3 regions of the Halomonas sp. Mc5H-6 genome follow, and region 2 is predicted to be linked to each of the others. Evidence: predicted binding sites of a transcription regulator. Region 2 holds the regulator's gene; each other region holds the start of a gene.
What was found. Region 2 encodes PhoB, which activates phosphate uptake and scavenging genes when phosphate is short. Its sites were predicted from a motif close to TGTCATANNNNTGTCANA; they were not measured.

Region 1: the regulator PhoB is predicted to act here: its motif matches at 4,542-4,559, upstream of NH395_RS14005 (glycosyltransferase family 1 protein).
Region 3: the regulator PhoB is predicted to act here: its motif matches at 6,113-6,130, upstream of NH395_RS13445 (PhoX family phosphatase).

What each region holds. Positions count from the first base shown of each region.
Region 1 covers NZ_JAMXSI010000010.1:66,791-77,553, reverse strand. The annotation lists gene ugpB (sn-glycerol-3-phosphate ABC transporter substrate-binding protein UgpB) at 1-869, shown strand, start outside; gene ugpA (sn-glycerol-3-phosphate ABC transporter permease UgpA) at 941-1,825, shown strand; gene ugpE (sn-glycerol-3-phosphate ABC transporter permease UgpE) at 1,864-2,706, shown strand; gene NH395_RS14015 (sn-glycerol-3-phosphate import ATP-binding protein UgpC) at 2,707-3,771, shown strand; gene NH395_RS14010 (SDR family oxidoreductase) at 3,757-4,422, opposite strand; gene NH395_RS14005 (glycosyltransferase family 1 protein) at 4,606-5,769, shown strand; gene NH395_RS14000 (phosphatase PAP2 family protein) at 5,732-6,271, shown strand; gene NH395_RS13995 (entericidin A/B family lipoprotein) at 6,992-7,123, shown strand; gene NH395_RS13990 (YqiA/YcfP family alpha/beta fold hydrolase) at 7,131-7,679, shown strand; gene NH395_RS13985 (DUF6435 family protein) at 7,750-7,926, shown strand; gene ntrC (nitrogen regulation protein NR(I)) at 7,949-9,376, opposite strand; gene glnL (nitrogen regulation protein NR(II)) at 9,373-10,431, opposite strand; gene NH395_RS13970 (DUF4124 domain-containing protein) at 10,638-10,763, opposite strand, start outside.
Region 2 covers NZ_JAMXSI010000003.1:148,138-158,900, reverse strand. The annotation lists gene NH395_RS06465 (ABC transporter permease subunit) at 1-353, shown strand, start outside; gene pstA (phosphate ABC transporter permease PstA) at 350-1,747, shown strand; gene pstB (phosphate ABC transporter ATP-binding protein PstB) at 1,741-2,556, shown strand; gene phoU (phosphate signaling complex protein PhoU) at 2,585-3,313, shown strand; gene cysZ (sulfate transporter CysZ) at 3,396-4,130, shown strand; gene phoR (phosphate regulon sensor histidine kinase PhoR) at 4,654-5,976, opposite strand; gene phoB (phosphate regulon transcriptional regulator PhoB) at 5,979-6,668, opposite strand; gene ubiA (4-hydroxybenzoate octaprenyltransferase) at 6,765-7,655, opposite strand; gene NH395_RS06425 (chorismate lyase) at 7,691-8,194, opposite strand; gene NH395_RS06420 (FAD-dependent oxidoreductase) at 8,351-9,520, shown strand; gene NH395_RS06415 (HU family DNA-binding protein) at 9,590-9,901, shown strand; gene NH395_RS06410 (hypothetical protein) at 9,901-10,257, shown strand; gene yccS (YccS family putative transporter) at 10,460-10,763, shown strand, end outside.
Region 3 covers NZ_JAMXSI010000009.1:85,919-96,681, reverse strand. The annotation lists gene NH395_RS13480 (SDR family oxidoreductase) at 1-392, shown strand, start outside; partial or broken gene NH395_RS13475 (IS3 family transposase) at 503-1,662, shown strand; gene mgtE (magnesium transporter) at 1,984-3,339, opposite strand; gene NH395_RS13465 (DUF6482 family protein) at 3,410-3,751, opposite strand; gene NH395_RS13460 (1-aminocyclopropane-1-carboxylate deaminase) at 3,896-4,912, opposite strand; gene NH395_RS13455 (Lrp/AsnC family transcriptional regulator) at 5,149-5,655, shown strand; gene NH395_RS13450 (YbaN family protein) at 5,673-6,047, opposite strand; gene NH395_RS13445 (PhoX family phosphatase) at 6,242-8,377, shown strand; gene NH395_RS13440 (hypothetical protein) at 8,463-8,786, opposite strand; gene NH395_RS13435 (LysR substrate-binding domain-containing protein) at 8,972-9,865, shown strand; gene NH395_RS13430 (sensor domain-containing diguanylate cyclase) at 10,204-10,763, shown strand, end outside.

The DNA of each region.
Region 1 (10,763 bases), on a different contig from region 2:
GCGACATGTTCGAGGCAGCGGGCCTGGATCCCGAGCAGCCCCCCGAGACATGGCAAGAGGTGGTGGATGTCTCTCGCCAACTGGTGGATGCCGACGTGGCAAGCTGCGGTTTTACCACCTCCTGGCCCAGCTGGGTAATGCTGGAAAACTTCTCTGCCATGCATAACTCGCCGTTAGGCACGCTGGAAAATGGCTTTGGCGGGATAGAGACCGAGCTCAACTTCAACAACGAACTGGTCGCCCGCCACTGGGATAACCTCCACGACTGGCAGGAAGAAGACATCTTCCGCTGGGCTGGCCCCGGCACCGGCCCGGACTCCGAGCCAATGTTCTACTCCCAGGACTGCGCGATTTTCTTTGGCTCTTCAGCCTCTCGCGCCGATGTCGCCGCCAATTCAGAATTTGACGTCGGCTTTGGCATGCAGCCCTATTACGCCGACGTGGAAGATGCCCCGCAGAACTCGATTATCGGTGGCGCGACGCTTTGGGCACTGCAAGGCCATAGCGAAGAAGAGTACGCAGCCGTTGCGGCCTTCTTCGAGTACCTTTCCCAGCCTGAGGTACAAGCCGACTGGCACCAGCAAACCGGTTACCTGCCCATCACCCAGGCCGCCTGGGACCTGAGTAAAGAGCAGGGTTATTACGAAGAGAACCCGGGGGCAGATATCTCGCTTGAGCAGATGACCCTCAACGAGCCAACCGAAAACTCCAAAGGCCTGCGTTTTGGCAATTTCGTGCAGATCCGCGACATCATCTCCGAAGAGATGGAAGCCGTGATGACCGGCGATAAATCCGGTCAGGAAGCGGCGGACGATGCCGTGGAACGCGGCAATGCGCTGCTACGGGACTTCGAAGCCGCCAATCAGTAACCAGGCACTGACATCGCCGCTTACCCAAGGGTAGGCGGCGCTTTCGTTTCGGCTGTGTTCAAGAGCTGCCCATGCAAACAAAACGCATGACCTTTCCGGGGCGCTGGTTGCCTTTCGCCCTGCTGGCCCCCCAGGTGGTCATCACGCTGATTTTCTTTATCTGGCCGGCGGGCCAGGCGCTGTATCAGTCGCTGCTGCGGGAAGATGCCTTTGGCCTGAAAACTACCTTTGTGGGCCTTGAGAACTTTGCCCGCCTGTTCCGCGACGGCAGCTATCTCAATTCGCTCTCGGTGACGGCGATCTTCGCGGTAGGCACCACGCTGGTCTCCATGTCGGTGGCGCTGCTACTGGCCAGCACCGTCAACCGGATGCTTCGTTCGCGCAGCACCTACACCACCCTGCTGGTCTGGCCCTACGCCATCGCGCCCGCCCTCGCGGGCGTTTTATGGTGGTTCATCTTCAATCCCTCCATCGGCATCGTGCCTTACATGCTGGAGATGGTGGGTTACCAATGGAACCACCGCAATTCAGGCAGCGACGCCATGCTGCTGGTGATTCTCGCCGCCGCCTGGAAGCAGGTCTCCTATAACTTCCTGTTCTTCCTGGCGGGGATGCAGTCCATTCCACAATCGCTGATTGAAGCGGCCGCCATTGATGGCGCCAGCCCCATCAAACGCTTCTGGACAATCGTCTTCCCGCTGTTGTCGCCCACGACCTTCTTTCTGTTGGTCGTCAACGTGGTGTACGCCATGTTCGACACCTTTGGCATTATCCACGCCACCACCGAAGGCGGGCCTGCACAGGCCACCAATATCCTGGTTTATAAGGTGTATGCGGATGGCTTCATAGGGCTGAATCTGGGGTCTTCGGCCGCTCAGTCGGTGATGCTAATGGTGATTGTGGTCGCGCTGACCGTGATTCAGTTCCGCTTTATCGAGCGGCGCGTTAATTATTAACAGACGGTCTGCTAATCCGGCCTTGATGGAGTGTTGTGATGGTTGAAAACCGGCCCTGGGCCAATGGCTTTGCCCATACTGTGTTGATCATCGGCGTGGCGCTGGTGGTTTTCCCCGTTTATATCGCCATTGTGGCCTCGACCCAGGCACCTGATGAGCTACTGCGCGGGACCCTGCCGTTGCTACCCGGCAGCCATGGGATCGAAAACTATACCCAAATGTGGCAATCCGGCGTTTCGTCGGCCAACTCTCCATCCGCCGCGCTGATGCTGTGGAACAGCTTTGTAATGGCCATGGCGATCACCATAGGCAAGCTGTTTATCTCGCTGCTGTCCGCCTTTGCCATCGTCTACTTCCGCTTCCGCTTCCGCATGTTCTTTTTCTGGCTGATTTTCGTCACCCTGATGCTGCCGGTGGAAGTGCGCATTATCCCCACGTATCAGGTAGTGGCCGACCTCAGCATGCTCAACAGCTTTGCCGGCCTGTCGATTCCGCTGATTGCCTCGGCCACCGCGACCTTTCTGTTCCGCCAGTTCTTCATGACCGTCCCCGAAGAAATGCTCGAAGCCGCCCGGGTCGACGGCGCCGGGCCGCTGAAGTTTTTTAAAGACATCCTGATGCCGCTTTCGGTGACCAATATCGCCGCGCTGTTCGTGATCATGTTCATCTACGGCTGGAACCAGTACCTCTGGCCGCTGCTGATCACCACCGACCCCGACTACACCACCATCGTGATGGGCATCCAGCGCATGACCTCGGAAGAGAATCCCCAGTGGCACCTGGTGATGGCCGCGGTGGTCATGGCCGCGCTGCCGCCGGTGTTAGTCATCCTGTTCATGCAACGCCTGTTTGTGAAAGGCCTGACCGAGACGGAGAAGTAAATGGCCAGCATTACTCTGGAGGGAATAACGAAAACCTATAGCGGTGATGTCCGGGCGGTCAAAGGCGTTGACCTGCAGATCGACGACGGCGAGTTTGTCGTGCTGGTCGGGCCTTCCGGCTGCGGTAAATCCACCCTGCTGCGCATGGTGGCCGGGCTTGAAACCATCACCGACGGCACGCTCAAAATCGGTGACCGGGTGGTCAATAAGCTCGAACCCGCCGAACGCGACATCGCCATGGTATTCCAGAACTACGCCCTCTACCCGCATATGACGGTCTACAACAACCTGGCTTATGGCCTGAAAAACCGCGGCTTCAAAAAAGACGAGATTGATCAGCGCGTTCACGTTGCCGCCAAAATGCTGGAGATCGAGGAGTTTCTTGAGCGCAAACCGCGCAAGCTCTCCGGTGGTCAGCGCCAGCGGGTGGCCATGGGCCGCGCGTTGGTGCGGGACCCGGCCGCCTTTCTGTTCGACGAGCCCCTCTCGAACCTGGATGCCAAGCTGCGCGTGCAGATGCGTGTCGAGATCAAGCAGCTACAGCGGCGTTTGAAAACCACCAGCCTGTATGTCACCCACGACCAGCTTGAAGCCATGACCCTGGGTGACCGCCTGGTGGTGCTCAACGCCGGGCAGATCGAGCAGGTGGGCACGCCCATGGAGATCTATGCCCGCCCCGCGACCATGTTTGTGGCCGGGTTTATCGGCTCCCCCGCCATGAACATGCTGAAGGTGGATTACCTGAAAACACAGGGCGAAAGCGGCCTGCTGGACAACCTGCCCGACGGCACCGATACCGTCGGCATTCGACCGGATGATATGCACTTAGCGCCGCCCCAAGCGCCTCACTTGACCGTCGACTCAACGCTTGCGCTGTTTGAAGCCGCCGGGGCCGAGAGCCACCTGTATGTAAACCTCGCGGGTAGTGACCAACCCACGGTCATCCGTGTCTCCGGCCAGCCGCCGGTGGCCGAAGGCGAAACGCTGCGGTTCTACGTGCCCCGCGACGCGCTGCATCCGTTCAACAGCGTCACGGGGCAGCGCACGCCATCACCAGGGGAGTGACTCGCCGTTGCTGTGCCAAAACCCGCCGCTGTTATCGAGGGTCAATGCCTCAATCCGCGCGGCAATGCCAAGCGCGGCATCCTGAGGGCTGATAAATCCACCAAAATTGACCATGCGCGTTTGCACATAGCCGGGGTGCAGTTGAGCCACGGCAATGCCGCGTGGTTTTAAATCCATCGCCAGGGATTTACCAAAGGCATTGAGCGCCGCCTTGGACGCCCGGTACCCATAGCGGCCGCCCGAGTCGTTATCTGCGATGGATCCCATGCGGCTGGTGATGTTGACGATCTTGCTGCCTTTGGCGAGATTGGGCAGCAGCGCCTCCGCTACCCGTAGCGGCGCATAGGCATTGATTTCCATCTGCTCGCGAATACTGTCGAAATCAAGGCTGCCCAGGGATTCATCGCGCAGCAGTCCGGCATTGTTGATAAGCAAGTCCAACGTCTGGCCTTTCAGGGTCTTGGCAAGGCGGGCAACATCATCAGGCTGAGTGACATCCGCCGACTCGATCACCTGATCGGCCACACGCGCCAGCGCGTCGGATGACTGACGGCAAACACCGATAACGCGATAGCCTTCATCAGCATAATGCTCTGCCAGCGCCAGCCCGACACCCCGGTTGGCCCCCGTGATTAACACCGTTGATTTCATCTGTAACTCCCATTGATGGAACACGATTCACGGCAACATGGTACATCCTTGCACAACCCTTAGGCTGGCCGTCTTTAAACGCTGACAGGTGCCTTGCTGTCATCGCTTGTTCACCTGTCTGTCTTAGTCATGTCATGCCTGCCGCCCACACTCTGCATAAATGGACAAGAGGGCGGATCGCACATGCGGCTTTGCATCGTCAGTGAAACATGGGCACCGGAAATCAATGGTGTCGCGCACACCTTGAGTCGGCTTAGCCGCGAGCTTGACCGCCATCAGGTACGTATTGATGTGATTCGGCCAAAGCCCCCGCTTGCCGCCAAGGCCCCTCAGGCAATGGCCGAACTGCAGGTATCGCGCTTTGCCATCCCGGGCTACCGCGACGTACAGGTGGGCTTTTGCCGCCCCGCGACCTTGCGCAAGTTCTGGAAAGCCCAGCGCCCCGATGTGATTTACCTGGCCACCCAAGGCCCGCTGGGCTGGTCGGCACGCCTGGCGGCACGCCAAATGGGCATTCCGCTGGTGGCAGGCTGGCACACCAATTTCGACCACTACTGTGGCGATTACGGCGTTCCCTGGCTCGCTTCGGCCACCCGCCGCTATTTGCGCTATTTCCATAACGGTTGCGGCTTAACCCTGGTGCCTACCCAACTGCAGGCCAGCCAACTTCGCCAGCAAGGCATCAACGACGTCGCGGTGATGTCACGCGGCATCGATGGTGAGCGTTTTTCGCCCGCCCATCGCGACCCTGAATTACGCCGTGCCTGGGGGGTGAGTGACCATCAGCCAGTGGCGCTTTATGTCGGGCGGCTCGCCGCCGAGAAAAACCTCGCGTTGCTACAGGAAACCTACCACGCCATGCGCAACGTCCGCCCCGACATGGCCCACGTGATCGTGGGCGATGGCCCTGCCAAGGCTCAGCTTGAAAGCGCGCTTCCGGATGTGCATTTTACCGGTTTTATTGACCCCGACGCGCTTGCCCGGCATTACGCAAGCGCCGACCTGTTCATCTTCCCCTCGCTTTCCGAAACCTGGGGCAACGTGGTCAGTGAGGCCATGGCCAGCGGGCTCGCCGTGGTGGCCTATCGGCACGCGGCCAGCGCCGAGCTGATCCAGAGCGGCTACAACGGCATTACCGTGCCCATCAACGACGCTGCGGCCTTTTGTCAGGCGGCGGTGACGCTATGCCAACACCCGGCAGACTATGCCAAGTACAGTCGGCTCGCCCGGCTGAAAGCCCTCGAGCAGAGCTGGGCGGGCATTGCCCGGCAGTTTCTTGATTATCTTCTAAAGGCCCAGGAGGCTTATCATGCGACCCCGTCCCCTCGTCGTATTCGATCGTCTTGATTTGCTGGAATGGCAGTTTTGCCAACGCGTGTCGCGCCTATCGCTCTACCGGCCCTGGCGACTGACCCTCCAGGCCGCCAGCCGGCTGGGAGACTGGCCAGCCTGGGTGCTGCTGATCCTGGCGCAACCCTGGCTCCAGCCTGATGGTGCCTGGCGAATGTTGCAGTACACCCTGATCGCCATCATCGCCATCGCCATTTACCGGTTGGTGAAAACCCGCCTGTGCCGTGAGCGGCCGTATATTACTTATCGCAACGGTATTCAGTGCAACGCACCGGCCCGGGATCGCTATAGCTTCCCCAGCGGGCATACCATGCATGCCGTGATGTTCAGCGCCTTGGTCGCCGCTCACACCCCTTGGTTATTGCCTGTGGTCATCCCCTTGGCGATGCTGATTGCGATCTCCCGGGTTGGCCTGGGCCTGCACTACACAAGCGATGTTATCGCCGGGGGTGCCATGGGCTATGGCTTTGCGCTGCTCAGCCTTTACCTTATGGGCTAGCCAGTCCAGCGATGGGTGATCGTCCAGACGCAAAAAAACCACCTCGCCGGAACAAGGTGGTAATTTCGCATCGCCGCCATTCCATGACGCTGATGTTTAGCGCATCCTTACGCTAAAGCGGGGAGTGCCCATTCCTTTGAATGTTCCATCCATTATCAATTGGCTTCCTGCCTTCCTTTTACTACTGCGACACTCCCCTGACCCGCTTTACCTTTCAACTACTGACGTTTCGACTGCCGTAACTTCCTACCCATTACCTTCTAGCTGACGACTACCTTCCTATTACCTTCCAACACGAGAGCAACCTTGCTACGTAACGACTTTCCAATACAGCTTTCCAATACAACTTTTCAATTTCCTGTGAAATAACTTTCCACTTTCTGTTTAACAACACTGACCAACTGCCTTGACGTTGATAACAGTGAGGTTTATCCATGCGAATAAAAAAGCATCCATGACATTTCGCATGTAATGCTAATGGAGCAGACATCAGGCCAACCAGGCTTTAAAAAATACAAAATTAATTTAAATCATGAACTTAGCTTATACCGACATGGGCCACTCATCGCGCCGATGGCACAAAAAACATGTAGCGTATTGGCACATGCGACAAAACAGCATGGTGATATGACAAAAGAGGTACATACTGGCGGTGTGGCTAAACGGCAAACCTTTGCTAATCTAGCTGATATCACGATCTGCCTGAGTAAGGAGACTTCCATGAAACGCGTCACGGCCATTGCCATTCTATGCACCACTGTTCTGCTCCTGGTGAGCGGTTGCAACACCATCCGCGGTGCGGGTGAAGACATCGAGCAGGGTGGAGAAGCCATCCAGCAATCAGCGAGTTAATACGGTTATGCTAACGGTCTACCTGTCACACGGTCTGGAAAGCGGCCCCGGGGCGCTGAAAATGCAGGCGCTGAAAGGCATCGCCGAAAAGCTCGACGATTGTGAGGCCGTGGTAATGGATTACCGTGACCAGCCCGACCCGCAACAGCGCCTTCAGCACCTAATGGCGACGCTGGAGACCCGGGGTGATGACCCTGAACGCTGCGTTTTTGCCGGTTCAAGCCTGGGCGGCTGGCTAAGCGCAGCGGTCAGTTCGCAGCAGCCCGTGTTGGGCTGCTTTTTATTGGCCCCGGCCATCGGGCTGCCGCATTATCCGGAAACCGACCCCACGCTCCAAGCCAGCTGCACTCACGTCATTCATGGCTGGCAGGATGATGTGATCCCACCTCGCCCCGTCATTGACTGGGCCGAACGTCAGCAGCTGTCACTGCGCATGCTGGATGACGATCATCGCCTCCACGAAAGCCTAGATACCCTGCTCAGCGACTTCGACGCCTTCCTGATGCGATGCAGCGCCGTATTGCACGCCCGCTCGATCGCCTGTTCACGCCGCTAAAGGCCTCACGGCATTAGACAAACACTCTCCAAAGGTGTACAAAGAATGTACACACAGAAGGAGAGCGTCCATGTTTGGCCTTTTCAAGCGCGACCCTAAAAAGAAGCTACAGCAAGACTACGAACGCAAGCTGCAAGCCGCCATGGAAGCTTCCCGCAACGGTGACATGCGAGCGAACGCCACCTTGACGGAAGAAGCCGATGCGCTGCTCGCTGAAATAGAGCGCCTTAAAAAAGCAGACAAGTAGCAACGCCTGGCGGTCGTTTCAGCTACTCGTCCGCCAGCGCAGGTAAGAGCGTCTTCAGCTTACGGGTCAGCGTATTGCGCCCCCAACCCAATAGCTCTGCCGCCTCGCCCTTACGTCCGCCGGTATGCTTGAGTGCGGTTTCTATCAAGATGCGCTCAAAGTCCGGCACCGCCTCTTCCAGCAAATGGGTATGGCCCTCCGCCAAGGCGTGATCCGCCCAGTCGCGAAAAGCGCTGCGCCAATCGCCATGGGCGCTGGACTCCGAGGCGCTGGGTGAGCGCAGCTCTGCTGGCAAATCCTCCACCAGCACTTCTCGTCCCGAGGCCATCACCGTCAGCCAGCGGCAGATGTTCTCCAACTGGCGAACATTACCCGGCCAGGGCAGGCGGGTCAGATGCGCTTCCGCTTCGGGGGTCAGCACCTTCACATCCGTGGACAGCTCTTTGGCCGCCTCAGCCAGAAAATGACTCGTCAGCCTGGGGATATCCTCACGCCGCTCGGCCAGTTTCGGCAAGTGGATGCGAATGACGTTCAGGCGGTGAAACAAGTCTTCCCGGAAGCGCCCGTCGTCGACCAGGGATTCCAGGTTCTGGTGGGTGGCCGCGATAATCCGCACGTCGACCTTGGTCGGGGTGTGCCCCCCCACCCGATAGAACTCGCCGTCGGCCAGTACGCGCAGCAGGCGCGTCTGGGTTTCCGCTGGCATATCGCCAATCTCATCCAGAAACAGCGTACCGCCATTGGCCTGTTCAAAGCGCCCCTGGCGCTGTGAGGTGGCACCGGTAAAGGCCCCTTTCTCATGGCCGAACAGCTCGGACTCGATCAAGTCCCGGGGAATCGCCGCCATGTTCAGCGCGATGAACGGCTTGCCCTGGCGCGGGCTGTGCTGATGCAGCGCCTCGGCAACACGTTCTTTACCGGTCCCCGACTCACCGTTGATCAGCACGGTAATGTGCGAGTGGGATAGCCGACCAATGGCCCGGAACACCTCCTGCATGGCAGGGGCTTCACCGATAATTTCGGCGTTGAGCCCCTCCGGTACCGTGACCGGGCGCTGGCGTTCGCGAGCATGGGCAATGGCACGACGCACCAGCGCCAGCGCCTCATCAACGTCAAACGGCTTGGGCAGATACTCGAAGGCACCGCCCTGGTAGGACGCCACCGCACTGTCCAGGTCCGAGTGCGCGGTCATCACGATGACCGGCAAGTCGGGGTGGGCCTCGCGTACCCGTGCCATCAGGTCCAGGCCATCTATTCCCGGCATGCGAATATCGGTAACCAGGACATCCGGCGGACTCTCAAGCAAGCGGGAAAGGGCCGTGTCGGCACGCTCGATACATTCAACCTCGAGGTCGGGTTGCGCCAGCGCACGTTCAAGTACCCAGCGAATCGCACGGTCATCATCAACAATGACGACCCGCGCAACATCATTACGGGCAGGCTCTGTCATGACGCTTCTCCGGTGACATTAATAACCAAGGGAATCAATAAACGAAATTCGGTGCGCCCCGGGCGTGAGTCGCATTCGATCAGCCCTTGATGTTGGTGCAAAATTGATTGGGCGATCGACAGTCCCAGGCCGCTGCCTTCGGCACGGCCCGAGACCATCGGGTAAAACAGGGTTTCCTGCAGGGTGCCGGGAATGCCCGGACCGTTGTCGATAATACCCACCTCGCTGACCAGACGATGACGCTCGGCACCCAGCGTAAACTGGCGGCGCGCGCGCGTGCGCAGTACCAGGGTCGGCGTCGGCGTCTCGGCATCGCCCATGGCCTGGACCGCATTGCGGGCCACGTTCAGTACCGCCTGGATCATCTGTGCTTCATCGCCGAACAGCTCCGGCAGGCTGGGATCGTAATCGCGCTGAATATCCACCCAGGGGTGCTCGGCGATCAGCAATGAACGCACGCGTTCGAGCACCTTGTGAATATTGACCGGCTCGTGCTTGACGATGTAGTTGGGCCCCAGCATGGAATCCACCATATCCCGTAGCCGGTCGACTTCCTCGACGATGATATGGGTAAATTCACGCAACGCCGGGTTATCCAGGTCGCGCTCCAGCAGCTGCGCCGCGCCGCGAATACCGCCCAGCGGGTTTTTGACTTCGTGAGCAAGGCCGCGGGCCAGCACCTTGATGGTTTCCTGGCGGGTGGTTAGCGCTTCCTCGCGGGAAATCTGCATCAGCCGGTCGCGGGGCTCCACTTCCAGCAGCAGTTCCATGTCGGAGAGCGGTGTCACCGTATAGTCGACGGTGAGCGGATCGCTATTCAGCGGCGAAATGCGCGCCTCGCGTTGGGTAAAGGGATGAAAGGCGTCGCGGGCCTTGGCCAGCACTTCGTCGATGCTTTCATCACCGCCCAGCATTCCGTCAAGGCTCATCCCCTGTACTCGGCTCAGACTCACGGCAAACAACGCCTCGGCGGCAGGGTTCATCCAGCGCACATTAAGGCGGCCGTCCAGCAGCAGCACCGCCGTGGTGAGGTGTTCAAGTAAACGCTGGTGCATGGTGGTGTCTTGCAAAGTCGCCTCGTCCATTATCTTGGGTCAACCTTCCGCTGGAAAGATGTAGAGAGAACTGCAAAAAGCGCGCCAAATGCGCCAGCGCGCTGATTTGCACGTCACTTGCGCCGTGTGGCGGTGCATGGCGAGCTGTTTTAGCGCAGGCCATCGACGCCTCCAGCCATCGCATGCACCATAATGGCGCATTAGTGCTATTCTGCCACCACAATCGTCACCGCGGTTGTGCGGTGCTGCCGTCGACCCTGGCTATCCAACAACTCAGCCTGAAGCCGATGCCGACCAGCGGGCAAGTTCGCCAGCCAGAACACATCGCTGTG
Region 2 (10,763 bases):
TGGGCGCCAGCCGTTGGCAGGCGGTGGTTAAAGTGGCGCTCGCCGCTGCCGGGCCGGGGCTGTTTTCCGCCGTCATGATCGGCGCGGGCCGCGCGGTGGGGGAAACCATGATCGTGCTGATGGCCAGCAGCAATGCGGCGCTGCTCAGCGCCAGCCCCTTCGAAGGCATGCGTACCATGGCGGCGGCTATCGCCATTGAACTGCCCGAAGCCACCGCAGGGGGCACTACCTATCGCATGCTGGTGCTGGCAGCGCTGCTGCTGTTTCTGTTCACCTTCCTGGTCAATACCCTGGCTGAGCTGGTGCGCCAAAGGCTACGCCGTCGCTATCAGCACCTGGGGAATACGTCATGAAGTGGCTGAAAAGCGCCATGCAGCAGGGCATCTGGCCGTGGCTCTGCGCGGGCTGTGTGGCCCTCTCATTGCTAATGCTGGGTGCCTTGCTGGCGTTACTGCTGACACGCGGCCTGGGCCATTTCTGGCCGTCGGCATTGGACGAAGTCACCCTGCAAAATGGCGATGTGGTGGCGGGCGAGGCGGTCCGCGACTTGCCGCTTCCCAACCGGGCAGGTAGCGAGCGCCTCTACTTTACGGGCAATCGCGATGTCGACGACGCCCGCTGGCGCTGGGTCCCTGTCGACACTATCAAACAGCAGACACAACCCACGGAATTGCTACGCCTGAAACGGCGTACCTGGGGCGACTTTATTGGCTACCTGGAAGCGGTTGAGGTGGGCGATGAGCGTTTCAGCGGCCGTGATGCATGGGAGCAGGTACAACAAGCGCTGCCGCTACCAGCCCCTCAACGCGCTCGCTTTCAGCTCATCTTGCGCACGTCCCAGGGCAATACAGTGCGCCAGACACTTTCCACCGTACTCCGCATTGAAGCGCCCAATGCCATGCACGTCGGCCAGAAATTGAAGGCATGGGGGAGCGACGTCTGGCAGTTTTTAAGTCAGGGGCCACGTGCTGCGAATACCGCCGGCGGTGTATGGCCGGCGATATTCGGCACCATGCTGATGGTGATTTTGATGTCGGTGATTGTCACGCCCTTTGGCGTGCTGGCCGCCATCTATCTCAACGAGATTGCCCACCAGGGGCCACTCACCCGCCTGGTACGCATTGGTGTGCGCAACCTCGCGGGGGTGCCGTCGATTGTCTACGGCGTCTTCGGCCTGGGGGTCTTTGTTTATGGCATCGGTGGGTCGCTGGATGCGTGGTTCTTTGACGACGCGCTACCGTCCCCCACCTTTGGGACCGGTGGCCTGTTATGGGCATCGTTAACCCTCGCCCTGCTGACGCTGCCAGTGGTGATTGTCGCCACTGAAGAGGGACTGTCGCGCATTCCCGACGCCCAGCGTGAAGGGGCGGTGGCCCTCGGCGCCACGCGATTTGAAATGTTGAAGCGTATTGTACTGCCAATGGCCACTCCCGCCATGTTGACCGGCGTCATTTTGGCCGTGGCGCGAGCGGCCGGAGAAGTTGCGCCCCTGATGCTGGTGGGTGTCGCCAGGCTCGCGCCACAAATGCCCCTCGACGGTGAATTTCCCTACTTACACCTGGAACGCAAGTTTATGCATCTTGGCTACCACCTGTTTGACACCACCTTTCACGGCGAGGATGTCCAGGCAGCGATCCCATTGGTCTATGCCACGGCCCTGTTATTAGTGCTGATTGTGCTGGTGCTTAACCTAACTGCCATATTATTGCGTCATCATCTACGTCGTCAGCGAGGAAGCGAATGCTAACATCCCGACACGTCGATCAGGCCACGCAGGCCCCCGTGACGCATTTTCCAGCGGATCAGTGCTGTCTGGAGATTGACCAGTTCAGCCTGGCCTACGCAGGGAAACCGGCTTTGCAACGGCTAACGCTGCAGGTCCCGCGCCACCGGGTCACGGCCTTTATCGGCCCTTCCGGGTGTGGCAAATCGACTTTTTTGAGAGCGATCAATCGCTTGCATGACCTTAATGAGTCGGTCAGCCACAGCGGTGAGATCAGCCTTGAAGGACATAATATTCATGCGCCGGAAATGAACGTCACAGAGCTGCGCCGTCGGGTGGGTATGGTGTTCCAGACCCCTAACCCCTTTCCGATGTCGATCTACGAAAATGTCGCCTTTGGTCTGCGCTTGCAGAAACGGCTCGCCAAGCGCCAACGGGATGACATCATCGAGTGGGCGCTCACCTCGGCAGCCCTGTGGGATGAAGTCAAGGACCGCTTGCATCGCTCTGCCTGGCAGCTGTCAGGCGGGCAACAGCAGCGCCTGGTCATCGCGCGGACGCTGGCGGTGCAGCCCGACGTGCTGCTGCTTGACGAGCCCGCATCGGCGCTTGACCCGATTTCGACGCTCAAGATCGAAGAGTTGATTCGAAATCTGAAATCTCAGCTAACGTTAGTGTTGGTGACTCACAATATGCAGCAGGCGGCCCGTGTGTCTGATTACACTGCCTTCCTGCAACAGGGTGAGCTTGTAGAGTACGGACCCACCGACCACGTTTTCACTAATCCTCGTCTACAACGAACCGAAAACTATATAACCGGCCGTATGGCTTAGGTTGACGCAACCCCGTTAGGAGGGCTCCATGGACATTACCAGCGATACTCACAGCCAGCATATCTCGCGCCAATTCAATCATGAGTTGGAAGAACTCAAGACCCACCTGATGGCCATGGGCGGCATGGTGGAAAAGCAGGTCCAGGACGCCGTCTTCGCGCTCCTGGAAAGTGACTCGCGGCTGGCCGAGAAAGTCCGCGACAACGACCGTCAGGTCAATGACCTTCAGCTGCAGATTGATGACGAGTGCACACGTATTCTAGCGCGTCGTCAGCCGGCCGCTTCGGATTTGCGCCTGGTGCTCGCCGTCATCCGTGCTACCTCTGACCTGGAGCGGATCGGCGATGAAGCCAGCAAGATCGCCCGCAATGCGCTCAGCCTGAGCGAGAGCAGCAACACCATTCGCGGGCTGGTGGAAGTGCGCCATATCAGCGAGCACGTGCGTAAAATGTTGCGCGATTCGCTGACCGCCTTTGCCCGCTTCGACACCGAACTGGCCATGCAGGTCGTGCGTGAGGATGAGTTTGTCGATAGTGAATACGGCAGCGCCATGCGTTCCTTGATGACCTTCATGATGGAAGATTCGCGCTCGATCACCTCGGTACTCAGCATCATGTGGGTGCTGCGCGCACTGGAGCGGGTGGGCGACCACGCCAATAACCTGGCCGAGCACGTCGTCTACCTCGTCAAGGGGCTGGATATCCGCCATACCGACCCTGAGACACTGGACCAGCAGGCAGCACCGAAAAAGTCTTGACCTGCCCCCTGATTCCTCATGCAATACGCCCTGGCTGCACGGCAGCCAGGGCGTTGTCATTATCGAGGAGTCACACTTTTTCATGCTAGATGCATTCACTGCCATCAGCCGAGGCACACGTTGTGTCTATAAGCCTGGGCTAAGGCGTTATGTCTTTTTACCCATCCTGGTCAATCTGCTGGTCTACGTCAGCATGTTCAGCTTTGTGATAAACCGCTTTGAGGGCTGGTTGGCGCATTGGATGAGTATGGTGCCCAGTTGGCTGGATTGGCTGTCGTGGCTTATCTGGCCCCTTTTCGTGCTTAGCCTGTTGGTTGTGGTGTTTTTTACCTTCACGCTGGTGACCAGCTTGATTGCGGCACCGTTTTACGGCTTCTTGGCCGCTAAAGTTGAAGTTCAGGTCACCGGGCATGAACCTCTGGATGATCGGGGGCTGGTCAAAACGACCATCGATGCGCTGGGCCGCGAAATGGTCAAGCTGGGTTATATCCTGCCCCGTGCCGCACTGCTGTTCGTGATTGGCTGGATTCCAGGGCTTAACCTGTTGGCACCACTGCTATGGGCGCTGTTTTCCGCCTGGGTGATGGCCATCACCTATCTGGATTACCCGATGGATAACAACAAGGTAGCGTTTCGCGATATGCGCGGTCGCTTATCGGCTCGCTGGTGGCAAAGCTTAAGCTACGGCGGTCTGGTCACGCTATTGACGTGGATCCCGCTGGCCAACCTGTTTTTGATTCCCGGTGCCGTGGCCGGGGCGGTGCTGATGTGGGACGACCATTATCGCCATGCCCAGTCGGTGACCAAGCGTTCTTGAAGTATGCGAAGGCCAGTATATAGAGGCTGAAAGAAGGGCAAGCTGACATTGTTGAAAGGCTGACAAAAACAAGACCCCGCCAAGGCGGGGTCTTCGACAGTGATCATTTTAGGCGGTGGTGCTTACCAGCTTCCAATCCTTTTGCGGGACTCCAACCGTGGACGTTACCCTGACTGGCAGTGTGACCGCCTTCTAGACTCATCCCATGAATCTTGAATCATCCCTGCTAATGCAGAACATCCTTGCTCGGCATTGGGCTACTGTCTAAGCGTAGTTACTTTTCTTTGTTTCGTAAAGAAAAGTATCAACAGTTTTCTGCATCTTACAGTGACAGATACTGCCTTAACTAATTAGAGAGCAGCCTCTATGCCAGCTATTCAAATAATGGATTATTCATCAATAATAACAAAGAGTTAAATACTTCTATCCAGACCGCTTGGTCGCCAAGGCGTGTCATTTGGATACGCTAGACATGTGTCGTAATGACACATGTGACTTGGATGCCCAGCAGCACAGCCGCGAGCTACGTAACCGTGGGGATGCTACGCGGCGGCGTGGCAGATGTGCTCAGGCGGGTCGCCGGGAAAACACAGCGGAAACGGGCACCTTCGCCCGGATGCGAGTCGATTTGCAACTGGGCGTCATGGCGAAGCAATACATGTTTGACGATGGCAAGCCCAAGCCCGGTGCCCCCGGTGGCGGTGCTGCGGCCTTTATCGACGCGATAAAAGCGCTCGGTAAGACGCGGAATATGCACTGGATCAATCCCCTCGCCGTCGTCGCACACTTCGATACAGGCACCTTGCCCGAACGCTTTCCAGCGCAGCGTAATCTCGCTGCAAGCGGGCGTATAACGTACCGCATTGAACGCCAGGTTAGAAATGGCACTGCGGATTTCCTGCTCGCTGCCCACCAACTGCGCGGGGTAGTCGCCTTCAATGGTGAGCGTGTGCTGATGCTCGGAAAGCGCCATCGCATCGGCCCCTACACTGTTTAACAGGGACGTCACGTCCATGGGCTGATGATCCTGTCCGCCCTGATCGATTTCCAGCCGCGACAGCAGCAACAGGTCGTTGACCAGGTTTTGCATGCGCTGTGTCTGGGCCTGCATCTGCCCGATGCTGCGTCCCAAACGTGGGGGAAGCTGATCAGCCATCTCGCCATAGGTTTCGAGGTAGCCCGACAATACGGTTAACGGTGTGCGCAGCTCATGGGAGACGTTGGCCACAAAGTCGCGACGCATCTGCTCTAGCTGATGCAGCCGCGTAATATCACGCGCCATGACCAGGCGCTCGTCGTCACCGTAAAGGGTAATCTGGTACTGCAGAATGCGACGCTCATCAATCGGCGACGTGAGCGTCAGCGGCTCACTGTAGTCGCGGGCGTTGAAATAGCTGATGAACCGCGGGTCGCGAAGCAGATTGGTAATATGTTGGCCGCGGTCGTGGGCGGTTTGCAGCCCCAACATATTGCTGGCAGCACTGTTCCACCATTCCAGGTCGCCGTGGCGGTCGAGCATCACCACGCTATCGCGCATGGCTTCCGAGGATTCCTGAATGCGGGCAAGCGTCGAGCGGAGACGGCTCTGGGTAATGCGTTGGCTTTTTTGATAACGGTACAGACGATCAAACAATTCGCCCCACAGACCCCTTGCGGCGGGCGGTTCGTCCTGCGGGCGCTGCGTCAGCCAACGGTAGGCGGCGCGCAATTGTCGCAAATGGTAGACCAGACACATCGCGAAGCCACCGGCCAGCCCCAGACCCGGCAGGCCAAGCAACCAGCCCAGACAGGTGCCGAGTGCCGCCCAACCTAGCAAACGCCACAGTTCACGGCTCCACAAACGCACGGTTAAGCTCGAGCGGAGAAGCGGTAGCCGGTACCGCGAACCGTTTGAATCAAGTTCTGATGCGCGTCACCCAGGGCTTTGCGTAGCCGACGAATATGCACATCCACAGTGCGCTCTTCCACGTACACATTACCTCCCCACACCTGGTCGAGTAACTGGCTGCGTGTGTAGGCCCTTTCCTGATGGGTCATGAAGAATTGTAACAGCCGGTATTCGGTCGGCCCCATATCCAGGTCTTTACCGTTGGCACTTACCCGGTGGCCCACCGGGTCAAGCAGCAGCCCATTAATTTCGATGGGATCTTCCACACCACGCGGTGTTGCACGGCGCAGCACCGCCTTGAGGCGTGCCACGAGTTCACGGGGCGAAAACGGCTTGGTGATGTAGTCATCGGCTCCCGCCTCGAGGCCCTGTATCTTATTGTCTTCTTCCCCCTTGGCGGTGAGCATGATGATCGGCAGTTCGGCGGTGGTTTCCTCACGCTTGAGGCGCCGGGCCAGCTCGATGCCGCTGGTGCCGGGCATCATCCAGTCGAGCAACAGCAGGTCAGGCTGATGATCAACGACCATGGCGTGGGCGTCCTGAGCGTTGTCCGCTTCAAGAACACGGTAGTCGGCCATTTCCAGCGCCACCGCGATCATCTCGCGAATGGATGCTTCATCATCGACGATCAAGACGGTCTTGGCGGTCATTCCAGAGCCTCACGGTGTCCGATAGAAAGTAATCCAGTGACAGGTACATGACGATCACACCATGACTTGATGACAATTCTATGACACTGACGGAGATTAGCCAGTCGCTGGCCACCAACTCAGCGCAATCCCGGCGAACACCAGCAGCCCCGACCAGTGGTTATTCAGAAACGCCTGAAAACAGGGATCCCGTTCACGGTGACGGATCAAGCGCTGCTGGTGGACGAAGGTCGCCGCCATCCCCGCCAGGCCGAGCCAGAAAAAACCGCCCAGCCCGATGCGCGCGCCCACCCAGGCCAGCAGTGCCAGCGTGGCCAGTTGAAGCAGCCCAATCACCAGCCGGTCGGCATTACCCAGCAGCACGGCCGTCGATTTAATGCCGATCTTTATATCGTCGTCGCGATCGACCATGGCGTACTGGGTATCGTAGGCAACCGTCCACAGCACATTGGCGATGAACAGCAGCCACGCCTCTACCGGCACGTATCCAAGTACCGCACCGGACGCCATGGGGATCGCCCAGGAAAATGCCGCTCCCAGCACCACCTGGGGAAAATGCGTGTAGCGCTTCATGAACGGGTAGATGAAGGCCAGCACCACGCCGCCCACCGACAGCAGCACGGTAAACCAGTTGGTCAACAGCACCAGCATGAAGGCCGCCGTCACCAGCCCGATAAACAGCAGCTGCGCCTCGGTCTCACTGATCCGCCCGGTGGCCAGGGGGCGGTGCCGGGTGCGTTTGACGTGACCGTCGACATGGCGGTCGGCGTAATCATTGACCACGCAGCCCGCCGCGCGCATGACATAGACACCGGCGATAAAAATCAACAGCACATTGCGACCGGGCACGCCCTCAGCAGCCACCCATAAGGCCCATAACGTTGGCCACATCAGCAGCCAGGTGCCAATCGGCCGATCCAGGCGCATCAGCTGTATGAAGTCCGCCAGCCGACTCAACCCGGTTGGCCGCAATAAAGAACGATCCATGCTTACCTCACCCATCCAAGAGACGCTGCCTTAGCCTAGCGCGAAGGCAGCGCAAGATCATCCGTCATGGTCGATAAAAAGTATTCCTGCACCAGCAGCGATAACCCGCCATTCTTACCGCCGTTCTGAAATACCGAGCGGCGCCCCCACAGGCTGCTAATACGATCATCGCCTGGGAAAGCAAAACCAGGCGCATGGCGCGTGGCATACAGCGGGCTACGCACCAGGTCCGGCTGGCGAAACAGCCAACTGCCCAATGAGCGCTCCCCCAAGCGTTCCAGGCACTGGCCCCTGAGCGACTTGAGGGGAGCCACCGAGCGCGCCACGACCCATGGTGTTTCGTCCACGCACAGGGCGACCTCGCGGAGCCACGCATAGCGCCGGGCTGGCATACCCAGCGCCAGGGCCTCATGCGGCCGGGGAAAGCCGACACCCTGGCGCAACAAACGTACGCGAAAAGTCCGTTCGCCCCCTGCGGAGACAATACGCGCCGTTAGTGAGTCCGTGGAGGCAACCCATTGCCACCACGGCGCGCTCATCGCCGGACGCAGCGCGCTAATGGGACGCCAACATGGCAGATCAGGGGCGGTTCCAACACAGTGACGCGACACCAGAGCCTCCAGGCAATTAAACGATCACCTAGTGTAACATGTGGGCTTTACAGGCTTTTGTCCCACTGACCACTGGATACCCGGATGCCCTCATCACACGCTGAGCTCGTTATTGTTGGCACTGGCATGGCGGGCGTTGGTCTTGCCCGTGCGCTGCGCCGCAAAGGCGATACACGCACCCTGCACTTGATCAGCGCCGATAGCGGCGATGACTATACCAAACCGCTGCTATCCACCGGCTTCGCCAAGCGCCTGCCCCCCGAAAAGCTCGCACAGCGCAACGCCACGGCGCTTGCCGAATCGCTTGACGCTCGAGTGATCCCCCACACCCCCGTCCGCCAGATTGACGTGGCGAACCGCTCGCTGCGGCTGGAAGATGGCCAAGCGCTTGGCTACGACCGCCTGGTGCTGGCCACCGGCGCCGAACCACGGGTGCCCATGGCGATACCCGACCCCGTCAAAGCGCATTGCTTTACCGTCAACGACCTTGACGACTACCGCCGTTTTCATCATGCCCTGGGGACAACGCCCGCGCGTGTGGCGGTGATCGGCGCAGGCCTGGTCGGTTGCGAGTTTGCCAACGATCTGCACGCGGGCGGTCATGAGGTCACCGTTATCGCCCCTGATGCCACACCGCTTTCCCGCTTGTTGCCTGCCCCCCTGGGCCGCGCGCTCGGCGAGGCGTTTGTTGACGCAGGCATCCATCTTGCCCTGGGCAGAACCATCCAGACCATGGCCCTTAATGATGAACAAGGCGTAACGCTGACGCTGGATAGCGACGACACGCTCAACGCCGATGTCATCTTGATGGCGACGGGGTTGACCCCGCGTACCGCTCTGGCCGAGACAGCAGGGCTCACGGTTTCCGCCAGCGGTATCCTGGTGGATCGGCAACTGCGCACCTCTCACCCGGATATCGACGCCCTGGGCGACGTTGCCTGCGTCGATGGCGTCAACGCCATGTACGTCCAGCCGCTGCAAGCCAGCGCCCAGGCGCTGGCCGCCACCCTGTCCGGCACACCCACGGCGGTGCGCTTTGGGGCATGGCCGGTGATCGTCAAAACGCCCCTGTTACCGGTGGTTGCTTACCCACCTGTCCAGCCACCCGAACGCTGGCGGATCGAAGGCGAAGGCGGTGACATGATGGCAATCGCTGAAGATAGAGACGGACGTTTGATTGGATTTGCATTGACAGGCAGCTGCGTGAAAAGGAAAGTGGAGCTTTCCAGAGCAGCCCCTACGCTGCTAGGCTAAATTTCGCGGCGCTGGCGGCTTGGCTGAAATGACGGCCAAGCCAGCAGTGTCCTGACCAACAACACGACAGTGTATCTTGCACGATCATTAAACAAAGGGAGTTTCCTTATGCGTAAACCTGAACTTGCCGCCGCCATTGCAGAAAACGCCGACCTGTCCAAGGACAAAGCGGGCCAAGTCCTCAACGTGATCCTTGATGAAATTACCAACAGCGTTTCCAAAGGCGAAGACGTTGCCCTGATTGGTTTTGGCACCTTTACCGTCCGTGAGCGTGCGGCGCGTACCGGCAAAAACCCGCAGACCGGCGCGCCGCTGCAGATCCCGGCCAGCAAAAATGTCGCCTTCAAGCCAGGCAAAGCGCTAAAGGACGCCGTTTCCTGATGAAGCTCAAGCTGACGCTGTGGCTGTTGGGCTTTCTGCTCAAACGTGCCCTGCGCCGCAAGCCGCGCTTTCGTGAACAATTGGAACGCATGCGCGGCCTTGACTGGGGCATTGCCACAGAGGATTTGGTTACTGCCCGCCATTACCGGATGACGCCAACCAGCATTACCTCTGGTAAGGGACTGCCGGTCGATCTGGACCTTGAACTGCGCTTTCGCGACGACGAGGCCGCTTTACGCATCCTCAAGAAGCCCACGCAGCAAGCCTTCCTCGACGGCATGATCAACGGCGAGGTCCGCCTGGTAGGCGACTCCGCCGATATGAACAAGCTTCAGAAACTGCTTAAGCATCTGTAGTTTGCGGCCCCGACGGCACTGTTAACGCTCGAGGGGCCAGTCACGTCATCCTGTCCGAATACCGCCAGTGACTCGCCCTCCCCACTCCTACGTTACACCCTCGCCGATAACTGATAGATCAGCGTTGCAGACAGGCGCTACCCAAACCCTCTATACTATGATCACGACTAAAGTCTAATAACAGTGATCACCAAGAGACCTTATGCCCATCGCATTACCGCTGCGCCGCCTCTGGACGCTGGATAAGTTCGCCTACAGCCTGCGCGTTTTTATCGCGTTCAGCGGTGCGCTGGTGCTGAGTGCGCTGCTGGGCGATGTCACGCTGGTCATCCCGCTGTTTCTGGGTATTATCGCCAGCGCCCTGTCGGAAACCGACGACAGCTGGGAGGGCCGCTTCCAGGCGCTACTGGTGACGCTTGCCTGCTTTGCGTCGGCATCGTTCATCGTGCAGTGGCTGTTCCCGTGGCCGTGGCTGTTTGCCCTGTGGCTGGCGACATCGACCTTTA
Region 3 (10,763 bases), on a different contig from region 2:
TCTTCCTGACCCAAAAGCTACTTCCTCTTATTCAGGACGGTGGACGTATTCTGAACGTTTCATCTGGCTTCGTTCGTTTTACCTTGCCTGGCTACAGTCTTTACGCGTCAATGAAGGCAGCGGTCGAAGTCCTAACTCGTTTCTTGGCTGTCGAGCTTGGTGCGCGTCGTATCCGCGTGAACGCGATCGCTCCAGGCGCGATCGCTACTGACTTTGGCGGTGGTGCAGTGCGTGATAATGAGGATGTAAACGCCTATGTAGCGCAAGGCATCGCACTAGGACGCGTTGGTCTACCAGACGATATAGGTCTTGCCGTAGCAGCCATCCTCTCTGAAGACATGGCTTGGGCTAACGGAACGACCTTTGACATTTCGGGTGGTCAGTTGCTCTGAAGTCGATACGACATCGCTCGTCTCCCGCTAGGAGAAACGTGATTGTAGCGGTTCAATAAAACCGGACACCAACGTAGGTGGTAATATTGCCATCATAAGCGAGGTGCCTGATGACCAAGAAACGACGTACTTTTTCGCCTGAATTTAAGCAAGAAGCTGCCAGCCTAGTACTAGGTCAAGGGTACAGTTATCCTCAAGCTTGTACCTCGTTGGGTGTCGGAGAAAGCGCCCTCCGACGCTGGGTTCACCAGCTTGAGGACGAACGTCAGGGAATAACGCCTAAGGGCAAAGCGTTAACTCCAGAACAGCAGCGTATTCAGGAGCTTGAGGCTCGCTGCAAACGCCTTGAGATGGAAAAAACCATCCTAAAAAAGGCTACCGCTCTCTTGATGTCGGACGACATGAATCGTACGCGCTGATAGACCAGTTGAGTGAGCAAATGCCTGTTGAAATGGTCTGTAACGCGTTTGATATTAGCCGCTCCAGTTACTACGAGTACCGCCCGGCGGCACCGCGTGGATGTTGAACGTCTGGCTTTAAAAGCTCAGGTAAACCGCCTTTTCAAAAAGAGTCGCCGCTCAGCTGGCAGCCGCTCAATCAATGGGTTACTCAGCGAAGAAGGCGTCACCATCGGCCGTTTCAAGGTTCGGCGTTTGATGAGCGAAATGGGATTGGTCTGCAAGCAGCCAGGCCCTCGTGCTTACAAACAGGCGACCGTTGAGCGACCTGATATTGCGAATCATCTTGGCCGCAAATTTACACCAGACCAGCCCAATCAGGTCTGGTGTTGTGACATCACTTATATCTGGAGTGGCCAGCGTTGGAGCTATCTGGCCGTTGTGTTAGATCTTTATGCTCGTCGTGTTGTTGGCTGGCCCATGTCGTCCAGCCCGGATGCAGATCTTGTTGTGAAAGCGCTGGATCATGCTTGGAAACAACGTGCTCAGCCAAAGAAGGTCATGTTCCATTCCGTCCAGGGTCGTCAGTATGCAAGCCGCAAGTTCCGCCAAAGACTTTGACGTTATCGAATTAAACAAAGCATGAGCCAACGTGGCAACTGCTGGGCAACTCGCCGATGGAAAGGCTATTCCGGAGCCTGAAATCAGAGTGGATACCGGCGTGGGGGTATCGAAATCTACCTGAGGCCAAGAAAGACGTTAGTAGCTATCTGATGGGTTACTACAACCAGCAGCGACCTCATTCATTTAACGGTGGCATTTTTCCTGGTGGGGCTGAGGAAAATCTGAAATTACTGTCCGGTATTAGTTGACCACTACAAATGGGGCCGTGTGGAGTCACGGATTTAGGTAAGAAAATCAGAAGGGGCGGTCTCCAACTCTAAGTTTATCGACAAGCCACCCACGTCTATTCGAGACGCTGTTATAGCGGTGATCTAAGTAGGGACATGGATGCCCCTAGTGAAAAATACGAAGCGCGGCTGAACCAGTAATATGGGAGCGGATGCTTGCCTTACGCTCCTCCACGTCGGCTTTGGCTGTCTAATGATCGACAAATGAGGCGTTGCCGAAATTGAATTGGCGAATGCCTCATGGGCTGAAAAGGTAAAAGGAGCAATAAGCTAACGAAAAGATCACAAAATAATCAGCGTCGCCAGCCCCAGAAAGGATAGAAAGCCAACCACATCGGTGACGGTGGTTAAAATGACTGCGCCGGACAGCGCTGGATCAATCTGCAGCCTTTTCAACACCAGCGGAATCAGCACGCCTGACAAGTTGGCGAGGCTCATGTTGATAAAAATGGCTAGGGTGATGACCAGCGTGATCAGTAAGTCACTGAACCACAGATAGGAAATGAACCCGACGACGAGGGCCCACACCAGGCCGTTGCTCATGCCTACCCAAAGTTCCTTGTTATACAGCCACTGTTTGTTGTTACCGGCAAGTTGGCCTAACGCGAGACCGCGGATCACGACCGTCAGGGTTTGGCTACCGGCAATGCCGCCCATGCTGGCAACGACAGGCATCAGGATAGCTAATGCCACGATTTGATCGAGTACCGCTTCGAACTGACCGATCACGAAGGCGGCTAAAAAAGCGGTCAACAGGTTAATACCCAGCCAAATACCGCGGCTTTTAGCACTGCGCATGATGGGGGTGAACACTTCTTCTTCGTCACTGACGCCTGACATGTGCTTCAGCGTCATGTCAGCATCGTCTTGGGTGATTTCTAATACGTCGGCGGAGTTCAACTGCCCAACCAGCAATCCATCGCTATCGCACACGGGCACAAAGGGCAGCTCTTTGGAGCGCAATAACGCCGCTGCATCACTGACTTTCATTTGATCATTCAGGGTAAAAAAATCATCCATATAATCATCAACCACGGCACTTTGTGGTTGTTTGATCAAATCAATCAGCGTCAGTGTGCCGAGCAATCGCTTATCTTTATCCGTGATCATGATCTGCTGGGATTCATCGTCGAGCAACTGGTGGATGCGTATATAGCGTTGCACGGCTTCTAACGAGACCCCTTGCTTTACATTGACCGTCTCGGGGTCCATGTAACGCCCCACCACATCATCTTCATAGGCATGCAGGTTTTCGACCTGGGCGCGAATTTCCTGGTCCAGGCTGGCATAAACGCTGGTCTTGATGGCTTCGTCAGCAACGTCCAGTACTTCAGCCACTTCCTGAGCATCCAGGCCCTTGACGATCTGCTCAACATCGCTTGCCGATAAATCTTCGATATAGTCAGCACGGATGTCTTCATCGACTTCTGCCAATACCTCGCCGATGAGTTCGCCAGGGATGTACTCCCAAAGCCGATCGCGGGTTTTAGCGGGAAAAGATTCAAGGGTGCGCGCAATGGCCAGAATGTCCAGCTCGGCAAATAGCGCTTCCAGAGCGGTGCTATCTTCTTCATCCAGACTTTTTTGAAGATAAAGCAACTGCTCTTCAGTATTGGTGTATTTCTCATCATCGCGCATAGCGTCCATCCTTCGGCAAATTGATCGTCCACACAGCTACCTGAAAGCTATTGATGGCGCTTTATCAATTTTATAGACAGGCCTGGTTAAAAGCTACGCGAACGCCATGAGCCATGCGCTGCTGAGCAGACACAGGGGGCACATCGGTGCCGATCATTTCATCGGTGGCGTCGGCCCAGGTCAGCGTGCCATGGGTGAAGCCCAGCGGCGCCAAGGCACGGCCAATCCACTGCGTGCCGGTAAAGCGCTGCGTCTCGCCATTCTGGTCGATCAGCAAGCTGACGTTGTTATCCTGATGCAAGCGAACGATGTACCAGCCCATATCCAGTCCGTGCACTTCTACGTCAGGAAGCGGTTCGGGCCAGTGTGCAAGGTCTTCAAGGGTGACGTGAGCGGGAAGGGTAGAAGACATGGCGTATCCTCATGCGTGAATATCCGATACGCCAAGACTAAAGGCTGTACTCTATTTGTACAGCAATAACCGTCTGATCGGTGTTATATAAATGCCTGATCAGAGGAGGCGAAATGGGTGTTTTATCCTCTTTCCATTAAGAACTTATCCATTACGGAATAGAAAGCTGTAGGCATTCAATGCCGGTACGCCGCCCAGGTGAGCATAGAGAACCCTGGAGCCCGCAGGGAATTCGCCGTTGCGAACCTTATCGATCATGCCGTGCATGGATTTGCCTTCGTAAACCGGGTCGGTGAGGACGCCTTCCAAGCGAGCACACAGGCGAATGGCTTCCAGCGTACCTTCGTTGGGCAGGCCGTATTCCGGGCCGCCGTAGCGGGTATCCAGAATCACATCGTCGTCGGTAATGCCGCCTTCCAACTCCACCAGCTCGGCGGTGTTGCGGGCGATGCGTAAGATCTGCTCGCGGGTTTGTTCCGGCTTGGCGGAAGCGTCGATACCGATCACACGCTGGGCACGGCCATCAGCGGCAAAGCCCACCACCATGCCCGCCTGGGTGCTGCCGGTGACCGAGCACACCACAATATAATCAAAGGTGAAGCCCAGCTCTTTCTCCTGCTGGCGCACCTCTTCGGCAAAGCCCACAAAACCCAAGCCGCCATAGGGGTGCTCTGAACAGCCCGCAGGAATCGGGAAGGGCTTACCACCCCGCTGGCGAACATCTTCCATGGCCTGCTCCCAACTGGGGCGAATGCCGATATCGAACCCCGCGTCGTCCATGCGTACATCGGCACCCATGATGCGCGACATCTCGATATTCCCCACCCGGTCGTAGACCGCGTCGGAGTAGTTGACCCAGTTCTCCTGTACCAGCACACATTGCATGCCCAAATGGGCGGCCACGGCGGCCACCTGACGGGTCTGGTTGGACTGAATACCACCAATCGATACCAGCGTATCGTAGCCCTGTTCCAACGCTTCAGGGATCAAGTACTCCAGTTTGCGGGTTTTGTTGCCGCCAAAGGCCAGGCCGCTGTTGCAGTCTTCGCGTTTGGCGTAGAGCTCTACGTCACCGCCGAGATGTTCGCTTAGACGTTTGAGCGGTGTGATGGGGGACGGTCCAAAGGTGAGTGGGTAGCGGGGGAAACGTTCTAGGTTCATAGCAGGCTCCGGCTTTTAAGCGTTTCAGTGCGAAATAGACAGCTCGCTTGGCGAGGGTTTAGATGAAAGGTTTAGGTGAAAGCTTTGTGTGAACAGTTGGCGCGCTCTGCTATTTATACTAAGTGTTAGCTGCGATTTTTGTGTTGCAAAATAAGACGTGTTAAAGCAGCAAGTGTTGGTGTTAAATGCTTTATATGGTTTTAAATAGTGTCTAAAGGTCAATAAGGTAAATAATAGTGCGCTCAAAAACCTCCCGTTCAGGCGCTGAGCCTGATGATCAGGCGGCTGAACTGGACCGAACAGACCGGCGTATTCTCAAACTGCTGCAAGACGACGCCACACTCTCCAATGTGGCGCTGGCAGAGCAGGTGAGCTTGAGCCCAGCGGCCTGTTTACGCCGAGTGGAAAAGCTCAAACGGGACGGGGTGATCAGCCGGGTGGTGGCGCATCTAGACCCTGAGCAGCTACAGGCGGGGATGGTGGTGCTGATTGGCGTGGTGCTGGATCGCTCGACGCCGGAATCCTTCGCTGCCTTTGAAGAGGCGGCCCAGAAGGTATCCGGCTGTATGGAGTGCCATGTGGTCACCGGGGAATTCGACTACTTTATGCTGGTGCGCACCCGGGACAGCCAAAGCTTCAATAAATTGCATGCTGAGCAGTTGCTCTACCTGCCCGGCGTGCGCCAGATCCGTTCGTTCATGGGGCTGCGTCAGGTGGTGTCGACCCATAAGGTGGTGGTTTAGCCCTGCTGTAGTCTTGGCTAAGGCGAGGAAGACGGCTCTGGCCGGGTGGCCAGCCAAAGGGCAATCAGCATCAGTAGGGCGATCACGCCCCAGCGTGTCCAGCCGGGGCCGAGCGACCAAGCCGTGATCAGTGCACTCAACGCGATCGTGCTGACGGCCGCCAATTTTCCGCGTCTGGAGATAGCCCGCTCCTGCTCCCAAGTGACCAGCAGTGGGCCCACATAGTGGCGGGAGCGGATCCAGGCCTCGAAGCGAGGCGACCCTTTGGAGGCGCAGTAAACGGCTATTAGCATAAAGACGGTGGTAGGCAGCAGGGGTAGAAAAATGCCGAGGACACCGATGCTAAAACTCAACCCTGCCAGCACGACCCACATGAGGCGGATCAGTCTCATTGTTGCTCCTGTTGGGCACGCTTCAATAACGTCATCGTGCTGAGTGTTGAATAAGTATGGGCTTATGTCACGGCTTTGCCACACAGACAATCTTCATATAAATGCAGGCACTCCGCCATCGTATTGTCATTTAGCTTCTTTAGTGTCTCCTAACGTTCAATCGTTGGCCTACAAACGATCAGGGGGAGACCACAATGAGTAAAGAGATCGAAGATCATCGCCTGTTTAACCAAAGCGGCAATCAACCTTTCGCCGAAGTATTGGCGCACCATGTATCCCGGCGCGATGTGATGCGCGGTGGTTTGAGCATGGCGGCTGCCTCGATGCTAAGCTTTGGCGGTGCGGCGCAAGCGCTTGCCTCCAGCGGCGCCCAAAAAACACCCCTGACGCTGGCGTTTGAGGCGGTTCAAGGATCACGCACCGATGCCGTGGTGGTGCCAGACGGTTACGTGGCCCAAGTCTTGGTGCCCTGGGGCACACCGTTAAGCGCGGGCGGCAGTTGGCAGCCCGACCAGCCAATGACCGCCGAGCGTCAGGCGGAAAGCGTGGGCATGCACCATGACGGCATGGCGGGGTTTGCCCTGGACGCTGACAGCGCCTCACGCCGTTTTGTTCTGGCACTCAACAATGAATATATCGACCAGTCGGCACTCTGGGCACCCCAGGGCGGCCCCACCAATGCGGATGAAGGGCAACGCCCGGCGGCGGAGTCGCGCACCGAGATCAATGCGCACGGTGTCACCCTTGTCGAGGTTGAAAAAGACGCCAGCGGCCAATGGGCGCATGTGCCGGGCTCCCGCTATAACCGCCGCTTTACCAGCGCAACGGAAATGGATCTGGCTGGCCCCGTGGCGGGCAGTGACTATGTTAAAACTCACTTTTCGCCAGCAGGCACCCAAACCCGCGGTACCAATAATAACTGCGGTAACGGGGTAACGCCCTGGGGCACCTACATTGCCTGCGAAGAGAACTGGCCTAACGTCTTTGTTCACACCGGCGAGCGCTTCCAGGACGACGCCCGCATTGGTATTCCCACTGAACGCGGCCGCTATGCCTGGGAAACCTCGGCGGGTGATGCTTCTGAAGAGAACGATGAGTTTGCCCGCTTTGATATCACACCACGCGGTGAGCGCGCCGAAGACGATTACCGCAACGAAGCGCGCACCTTCGGTTACCAGGTCGAAATCGATCCCTATAGCGGTGCTCGTGCCGTAAAACGCACGGCACTGGGCCGTTTTCGCCATGAAGGTTGCTGGTTAGGTAAGCTGGAAACTGGCAAGCCAATCGTTTACTACTCAGGCCACGATGCCCGCAACGAGTACGTATATAAGTACGTCTCCGACGCCGCCTGGGATCCCGCCGATGCCAATCGGCCGGGCGAGGCATATGACCGTCTTGCCATTGGCAACAAATATATGGATAACGGCACCCTCTATGTGGCCCGTTTTCACGCCGATGGCAGCGGTGAATGGCTGCCGCTGACGCCTGATGCCAAGACCCAGGACGGCCGAACCCTGGCGGCAGCCTTAGGCTTGGCTGAGGACGATTTAGCCGGTGTGATTATCAATACCTGCGACGCGGCAGACTTAATGGGCGCCACGCCGATGGATCGTCCCGAATGGGCCTCTGTTGACCCTGCATCGGGCGAGGTGTATCTCACTCTGACCAATAATTCACAGCGCATCGCTGAAGATTCACAGCCAACCTACACCAACGACAGTGAGCGTTTGGAGCAGGTGGGGGTAGGTTATGACCTGGCACCCACTAACGCGGCTAATCCACGTGCCAATAACGAGGCGGGCCACATTATTCGCTGGCGCGAAAGCCGCTTACCGAATGCCTTTACCTGGGAGGTGTTTGTGTTTGGCGCCGCCGCTGACGATACAGATAACCACTCGGGCCTGACCGAAATGAACCAGTTCGCCAGCCCCGATGGGCTCTGGTTCGATGATCGCGGTGATGGTCAGGGTATTCTCTGGATTCAGACCGACAACGGCTACGAGAGCGTGACGGAGTACACCAACGATCAACTGCTCGCGGTAGTCCCTAATGGGCTGGACGATATCCAGGGAACCGGGCCGGTGATCAACAACAGCAACCAGCAGCAGCTCAAGCGCTTTGCGGTGGGGCCGAACGGTTGCGAAGTGACAGGTATCTTTGCCACGCCGGATAAAACCGCGCTGTTCATTAACATTCAGCACCCCGGTAACTGGCCTGCCGATGGCAGTGCGCTGACCCAAGATGCCACCGTTGCCGCTAGCGGCCAAGTCCGCCCGCGGGCAGCAACCGTGGTGATTCAAAAGCGTGACGGAGGGCCGGTAGGGGTTTAAGAGCCAGCCTTCAACACTGCGTAGTATGCCTATACAAGCGTCGAACCTCTCCCAGGTTCGACGCTTTTTTGATGCTAGCGTTGCGCTACATAGTATTTTTCTGACGAGCCTCTAGCGCCTGAATGGCATCGACCTTTAGTGGCAGCTGGTTGGCCCAGAGAATATCTTCGCGGCAATGGCCAAGGTCCTGTAACAACTGATCGTCGTAAGCCAGTAGCGGCAAGATATGACGTCGAAATAGCCGCCGACGCCGGTAGCGCCACCAGCGCATATCGAGCGCTCGAATCAGCCGCATCGAGGGCATGGCCGGCATGTAAAAATGCAATTTTGGCGGCTTGGGCGGCGGCGCCAACTGGCTGGCTTTTTCCCAGGCGTCATGGGCATGTTGGGTCAGGGCTTCGCGCTTCATCTCGCACCTCCATTGTCACCCCCGCAGCACAGAAAGCGGCGCCTAAGCACCGACTGGGCAGGTATGAGCTTTGATTAATAAGCAGGAGGGTCGCGACCTCTGAGGAGTAGCTTGATACGCATTTATGGATCAATCAAACGAAAAGATCTACACTGAGCATTAAGATTTACTGAAAGGTAAGCGTGATGAACCAACTCTCTACCCTGCCCCCCAGTCGGGACGCCTTGCCGCTACTGGATAGCGAGGTACTGCGCACTTTCGTGACGATTGCGGAAAGCGGCAGTTTTACACGCGCCGCCCAGCAGCTGTTTCGCACCCCTTCCGCGCTGAGTATGCAGATCAAACGGCTGGAAGAGATTCTCGGCCAGACGCTGTTTGTACGCGAGGCACGGCATGTCCGCCTGACGGCCGAGGGGGAAGTACTGCTGGGCTATGGTCGTCGGCTGCTTAAACTCAACGCTGAAGCCGTGACCCAGTTTCTAGCGCCTGCCATCGAGGGGCGCGTGGGGCTGGGGATAACCGACGATGTGGTGGGGCGTATCTTGCCCACTGTACTGGCCCAGTTTGCCCGCTCGCACCCGGCGGTCCAGGTCGATGTTGAGGTGGGACGCAGCAAAGATCTGCTCGCCAGGTTGGACGAGGGCGAGCTTGATCTCGCCCTCGTGATGGCCGGAGGGCCTGGTCAGGCCGGACGTGGAGAGATCGTCCACAGCGAACCGCTGGTGTGGGCGGGGCGCGAGGATGGCGTTGCCGTGCAACGAACGCCACTGCCGGTGACCCTGGCCCAACAGGGGTGCGCGTGGCGTCGAATTACCCTCAATGCCCTTGATCAAGCGGGGATTGCTTACCGCATTGCTTACTCCTGTGACCACTGTGCCGGCCAGGAGGCCGCCATGCTGGCCGATTTGGCCGTGACGGCATTTCCAAAAAGCTTGGTTCGTCCGCCGCTCAAACGTCTGCACAACGAATCGCTGCCCCCGCTAGGCGATTACCAGGTGGCGCTGGTGAAGCGCCCAGGCAGTGGCGATGCCAGTGAGGTATTGGCTGAACAGGTGGTCGAGGCGTTCCGGGAGGGTTGAGCTCATATGGGTAATAAATGGTCATTATATGGGGATTCTGAAAAGGGTTCTGTTGCCAAACAGGCAGAATTAACCGACCTCTCCTACGCTATGTAAGTACTTTGTAACTATTTTTGTGGGGTTGTCCAAAAATCAGCGCAATGTATCCCTGTATTTAGCGTTGGATAACTCAGGTTATGTTAACAGCCAGTAAATGATCATACTGTCAGTGTAAATGAAATAATTTTTATGTCTCCACTGTTTTAGCTAGCACGGAGGCCACACCGAGTGAACCTTTCAAAGTGGGTCGGTGCCGCTATGCATGTTGAGCAATACAAGCTCAAGGATGAGTAAATCGTATGTATCAGCACTATGCGCGACCCGGACCTGAAGATAGTGATGAGTCGACGGGCCATGCGGTGGCTATCTTAACCGTGGCTAGGGACTCGCGCAGTGTCCAGGTTCTGGACGTCAATACCGACTATCAGCGCTTGTGGGGAGGAACCCGGGAGGAGTGGTTGGGCGCTACCCCCAATGTGGTTGAGCAGGAAGCGGCCAATGAGCAAATTCTTGCCCGACTGCGTGGTGCACTGAACACCAACGTCGAGCGCAACTTCGAAGGCATCGGTGGGCGTGAGGTTTCTCGTCAACGTGATGGGTCGTGTCGACACATTGAGTGGCGCATCACGGCAATGGGGGCCTGTCAGCACGATGCCATCACGCTGGTACTGACACAGCGTGATGTGACCGATCAAGTGGAAAATGAGGCCCAACTGAAGCAGCTCGCCACCACCGATATGCTGACAGGGCTCGTTAACAGATCTCAATTCGACACGACGTTGAGAAGTGAACTCAGCCGTCAGGATCGCTACGCACGGCCCCTCTCTTTGATCATGCTGGATATTGATTACTTTAAAGA